DNA from 2 places in the Nocardia sp. NPDC055029 genome. Region 1 is predicted to be linked to the other one. Evidence: predicted binding sites of a transcription regulator. Region 1 holds the regulator's gene; the other holds the start of a gene.

What was found. The regulator HspR, encoded in region 1, represses chaperone genes until heat shock. The targets are predictions, from matches to a motif close to ANNTGAGTNNNNNNNACTCANNT.
Region 2: a site for HspR is predicted at 1,954-1,976, ahead of lon (endopeptidase La). Genes of this name have one in related genera too.

Annotation. Positions count from the first base shown of each region.
Region 1 is NZ_JBSGVQ010000003.1:187,067-190,172, reverse strand. It holds gene ACWF9G_RS04265 (globin domain-containing protein) at 1-934, opposite strand, end outside; gene ACWF9G_RS04260 (heat shock protein transcriptional repressor HspR) at 1,551-1,952, opposite strand; gene dnaJ (molecular chaperone DnaJ) at 1,952-3,106, opposite strand, start outside.
Region 2 is NZ_JBSGVQ010000011.1:75,334-78,439, forward strand. It holds gene lon (endopeptidase La) at 1-1,939, opposite strand, end outside; gene ACWF9G_RS12985 (DUF3068 domain-containing protein) at 2,084-3,106, opposite strand, start outside.

The DNA.
Region 1 (3,106 bases):
TGACGGGGGTGACCGAGAGCCACTTGTTGGCCATGGCCAGCTGGCTCAGGACCTGTAGGTCGTAGAGGTCGCACGGGTGGTGGCCGCCGACGAACAGGTGGACCTTCGGGTTGACCCTGCGCTGGGCCATCGCCATGATCTGGGCGCGCAGCGGCGCGATGCCGGTGCCGCAGCCGACCATCAGCATCTTGCGCTTGGTGTTGCGCGGCACGCCGAGGCCACCGAGCGGTGAACCGAGCAGCCACTGGTCACCGACGGCGGTGTGCGAGACCATGGACGGGCTGACCCAGCCGCCCAGCACGCTGCGAACATGGAACTCGATCTCGCCGTTGGCATTCGCGGGGTTGGCCGGGGAGAGGTAGCGCCACATCCGCGGCCGCGCCGGTATCTGCACGCTGAGGTACTGGCCCGCCGCGTACTGCATCGGCTGGTCGAGCTGGACGCGGATGACGGCCAGGTTGCGCAGCACCTCGCGGCGTTCGACCACGGTCGCCGACCACGCGGCGGGTGTCGTCTCCTTGTCGGCGGCGCTGATCATCGCGCCGCTGATGGTGGCCAGGCCCTCGTCCCAGGCGGTGGCGACCTCGTCGGTCCACATCTCGGTGCCCGCGAACTGGCGCATGGCCGACTTCAGCGAGTTGGCCACCGCGACATAGTGGGCCGGCTGCACACCGTACTTGCGGTGGTCGCGCCCGAGCTGGGCGAGGAACGGCAGCAGCTTGTCGGGCTCTTCCAGCCGGTCCAGCGCGTAGCCGATCGCCGAGACGAGCCGTTCACGCTGGGAATCCATGGCCGCCGGGAAGTAGTCACGGATGCCTGGATAGTCCGTGAACAGGATCGAGTAGAACGACCTGGCTAGCTTCTCGGGCCCACCGTCTTCCGCAGCAACCGCCTTGAACGTAGTACGGATCAAAGCGACAGTCCGCGAATCCATATGTGTCACAACCTCGTTTCGCCATCGAACGCTAGCCGCGCCGGCGAGTGACGGGCTGGGGAGGACACTCGTCAGCAGCCGATGCGAGAAGTCTAGGCGAGGTTTGCCAGCTTAGGAATCGTACTCTTAAACATCACGCATGTAATTCGTTTAAAACCGGGCGGTACCTGTTCAGTACCAGCTAAAAACATACCAGTGGACCGTGAATCTTGGGTGAACATGACCTCAAGATTCTCCGATCTTCCCGGCAATTGCGGCAATAGCGACCCAATGTGCCTGGTAGAGCGACCTTTCCGCTACGGACCCGATCTCTCCGGCCCGACGCGCCGTGCCACGACACGCAAGGAGGGTGTGCCGGAGTGGCTGGTCGACGGGAGGGAATTAGCCTCCGATCGAGCCGAATTCAGCGTCCTATCAGCAACCTTTCGTGATGATCCCGAGATATACGCCCACCTCAGAGCCCTGCGGCCCCACAAGCCCCGGCCAAGATCACGAATAAATAGGTTGCTGGATAGTCACCAGCCGATCGCCGGGGATTGACCGGGCACGAACGAGCCCCCGGCCCGCGTCCGCCGGAGCGGATCGCGAACCAGGGGCTCGGGCGAATCGTGGAACCCTACCGCCGGTGCCGCGGCTGCCACACCACGAGCGCGGTGCTGCGCTGGGGCGGCGACAGATCGGGCCGGTAGCCCGCCCGCAACTGCTCCAGCTCCGCGCTCATCTCCTCGACGCGCTGCTGCAGCGCCTCGACCTGATTGGTGAGCTCGATGATGCGCTTGATGCCCGCGAGGTTGACACCCTCGTCCTGCGACAGCCGCTGCACCTCGCGCAGCAGCTCGACGTCGCGGGTCGAGTAACGGCGTCCGCCACCCGAAGTGCGTTGGGGGGTGACCAAACCCAGCCGGTCATACGTACGCAACGTCTGCGCGTGCATACCCGCCAGCTGAGCCGCCACCGAGATCATGAAGAACTCGGCACGCGAGGTCCCACCCGACGCGGACTTCGGACTATCGGACATCAAGCACCCGCCCATCCCGCACGCGGATCGAAGCCACCGGCCTTCTCCGCCTCCTGATAGCGCTTGAGCGCATCGGTGGCGTCGGAGTCCAGATTCTGCGGAACCGCGACCTTCACCGTGACCAGCAGGTCACCGGCGCCGCCCGCCGCGCCGCGCTTGGGCACACCGCGACCGCGTACCCGCAGGATACGCCCGTCGGCGGTGCCCGGCGGCACCTTCACGCCGACCCGGCCGTCCAGCGTCGGCACGGAAACAGTTGTCCCCAGCACCAATTCGCTGTAGCTCACCGGGAGCACCAGGGTCAGGTCGTCGCCCTGGCGGCCGAATACCTTGTCCTGGCTGACGTGCACGGTCACGTAGAGATCGCCGGAGGGCGCTCCACGCAGGCCGGCTTCGCCCTGCCCGGCCAACCGGATCTTCTGCCCGTCACTGACACCGGGCGGGATACGCACGGTGATGGTGCGGGTGCGGTTCTGGATGCCGGTGCCCGAGCAGTCGGTGCACGGGTCGTCGATGATCGACCCGGTGCCGCGGCAGTCGTCGCAGGGCTCGCTGAAACCGAACGCGCCCTGATTACGGCTGACCACGCCGGAACCGTTGCAGTGCGGACACACCCGCGGGCTGGTGCCCGGCTTGGCGCCGCTGCCGTGACACGTGGTGCACGGCGACGGACTGGTCATCCGCAGCGGGACGGTGACACCCTGGGCCGCCTCGCGGAAGCCCAGCGTCGTCTCGGTCTCCACATCGGCGCCACGGCGCGGACGGCTCGAACCGCGCGCGCCACCCCGGTTGAACAGCCCGCCGAGCAGATCGCCGAGGCCGCCGTCGCCGGGTGCGCCTGCGCCACCGGCCTGACCGAAGATGTCACCGATGTTGAAGTCCTGCGAGAAGCCGCCGCCCGCACCGGGTGTGAATCCGCCGCCGTAACCGCGACCGCCACCGCCCGCGAACAGGCGGCGCGTCTCGTCGTACTCCTTGCGCTTGGCCGGATCCGACAGCACGGCATTGGCCTCGCTGACCGCCTTGAACCGCTCCTCGGCCTTGGTGTCACCCGGGTTGGAGTCCGGGTGCAGGTCACGAGCGAGCTTGCGGTAGGCCTTCTTGATCTCGTCCTGCGAGGCGCCGGAGGAGACACCCAGCTCCTTGTAGAAGTC
Region 2 (3,106 bases), on a different contig from region 1:
GCTGGCCGGTGAGGGTGAGCGAACGCTCGCCCTCGGCGGCATTGGCCTCGATGTAGAGGACATCGCCGCCTGCACCGGTGACCGCGAGGCCGGTCGCCACGCCGGGAACCGCGGTGCGTTCCACCGAGTCCGGGGTGAACCGGGGACGGCCCAGGTAGTCGGTCAGGTTGTCGACGTCGACGGTCAGACCCGTTGCCGCGCTGTCGTATCCGAGCGACGGATCGTAGCCGAGACCGATGTCGATCACGTCGGCGCCCGAAGCGGGCGCGTCACCTCCGGACAGCTTGGTCGCCGCCTTGCGCAGCGCCTTGGCGACCAGCCGCTCCATCTGGCGCACACCGGCTTCCCTGGTGAAGTTCGCCGCGATCTCGCGCAGGGCCGCATCGGTGATCGAGACCTCCTGCGCGGTCAGGGCATTGCGTTCCAGCTGCCGAGGCACCAGGAAGTCGCGGGCGATGGCCACCTTGTCGGCCTCGGTGTAGCCGTCGACGGTGATGAGCTCCATCCGGTCGAGCAGCGGGCCGGGGATGGTGTCCATGACATTGGCCGTCGCGATGAACAGCACGTTCGACAGGTCGAGGTCCAGATCCAGGTAGTGGTCGCGGAAGGTGTGGTTCTGCGCGGGGTCGAGGACCTCGAGCAGCGCCGCCGCCGGATCACCGCGGAAGTCGGAGCCGACCTTGTCGATCTCGTCCAGCAGGACAACGGGATTCATCGAACCCGCCTCCTTCACCGCACGCACGATCCGGCCGGGCAGCGCGCCGACGTAGGTGCGGCGGTGGCCGCGGATCTCGGCCTCGTCGCGCACGCCGCCGAGGGCGACGCGAACGAACTTGCGGCCCAGCGCCTTCGCGACCGATTCACCCAGCGAGGTCTTGCCGACACCGGGCGGACCGACCAGCACGAGCACCGCGCCCGAGCCACGTCCGCCGACGACATCGAGCCCGCGCGAGGCCCGGCGCGCACGCACCGCCAGGTACTCGACCATGCGGTCCTTCACCTCGTCCAGGCCGTGGTGATCGGCGTCGAGCACGGCACGCGCGGCCGGGACATCGGTGCTGTCTTCGGTTTTCACCGTCCACGGCAGGTCGAGCACGGTGTCGAGCCAGGTGCGGATCCAGCCCGATTCGGGGCTCTGATCGCTGGCGCGCTCCAGCCTGCCGACCTCGCGCAGCGCCTCGGCGCGTACGTTCTCGGGCAGGTCGGCGTTCTCCACGCGGGTGCGGTAGTCGTCGGCGCCGTCGGGTTCGTCCTCGCCGAGTTCCTTGCGGATGGCGTTGAGCTGCTGACGCAGCAGGAACTCGCGCTGGCTCTTCTCCATGCCCTCGCGGACATCCTCGGAGATCTTGTCGGTGACCTCGACCTCGGCGATGTGGTCTGTGATCCACTCGATCTGCTTGGTCAGCCGGACGGCGACGTCCGGGGTCTCCAGCAGCTCGCGCTTCTGCTCGTCGGACAGGTACGGCGCGTAACCGGCCGTGTCGGCGATGGCGTCCGGATTGTCGAGCTGGTTGACGATGTCGATGATCTGCCACGCCTCGCGGCGCTGCAGCACCGCGACGACCAGCTTCTTGTATTCGGCGGCCAGTTCGGTGGTCCGTGCGTCGGCCGCCACCTCCTCGACGACCTCGGCCTCCACCCACAGGGCGGCGCCGGGCCCGGTCACGCCGTGCCCGATCCGCGCCCTGCGCTCGGCCTTGAGCACGGCGGCGGGAGCGCCACCGCGCATGCGCCCGACCTGCTCGATCGAGGCGACGACGCCGTAGGAGGCGTACCCCTCGTCCAGCCGCGGCGCGACGAGCACGGCACCGGTCTTCCCGGCCTGCGCGGCGTCGATGGCGGCCTGCGCCGACTCGTCCAATTCGATGGGCACGACCATGCCCGGCAGCACGATCGGATCGGTGAGGAACAGCACCGGCAGGTTCTGAGCTGTAGTCATGTCGACCCTTCCAAAGTTGAGCTTTGCTGACTCAACCCACCGCCCCACCGGTTTGTTCCTGCCGGGCCGGTCGTTCACCGACGGCGAACGCAACACGGCCTCCCCGGGTGATCCGGGGAGGCCGCGCTGTGCAGGGGAACCGAGCTAGAGGTTCGTGGAGCGGAGCTGTTCGGTGGGCGGGTCGTAGGTGCGACGCGCGGTGGAACCGCCTGCGCTCATGACGCCGAGGACGGCGCCCGCGATGAGCAGGATCGCGGCGAGGATGCCCAGGATGATCGGCAGGGTCTTGCCGAACAGGTCGAGCCTGTCGAGGCTCTCCTGGGTGACGGCCATCTGCGAGTCGATGGTCTCCTCGTCGAAGACCAGGTGCGACTTCAGGGCGGTGACATCGACCTGGTTGGCGCTGCGGCCGTAGTAGAGGTGGATGGACTCGCCGCCCTTGAGGACCGCGCCGGTCCGCGGCTCGACCCACAGGTCGCGGGTGTTGGTGTAGAAGCGGGTCATCGTGACCGGCTCGTCGCCCTCGAGGCCCCACTTGGCGGCGGGGAGGGTGAGCTTGTTGGTCGCGGCGGGGACCACGTCGTTCATGTTCGTCACCGGGATGGTCTGCCGGAAGTGGTAGACCGGCACGCCGTTGATCTCGGCTTCCTCGACGAAGTCGATGGGCCGGGTCGAGCGGGCGTTGGTGTCGAAGTAGGGGTACGACTTCTTCTCGGTGCCGATCGGGAAGCGGTACTGCAGACCCTGACGGGTCAGGGCGTCGGCCACCGAGGCGCCCGACCTGTCGACGGTGACCGCGAGCGAACCGTTGGGCGAAGCGTCGACGGGCTGACCCGTCACGCGGTCGATGGTGACCCGGTCGATCGAGGCCGTCAGGATGCCGGTGTCGCCGTCGCGGTCGTCACGACGCAGGGTCTGGCCGGCCTGGACCGTCATCTCGTCGGAGCCAGAGGGCTCCTCGACGGTCAGGAAGCGCTGCGAGACGACGGGGACGTTCTTGTCGACCTTGGCCGAGCCCTCCGGCGAAGTCAGCGACCTCGCGTCCAGCACAAGGCTTTCCTCGCCCGGCACATTCTTGGCAATCGTGGTGATCCGCAGATCCAGCGGGGTCTTGGCGACCTTGCCGACGGTGTAGGTGGGAATCATGACGGCGGCGGCGAGCAGCAG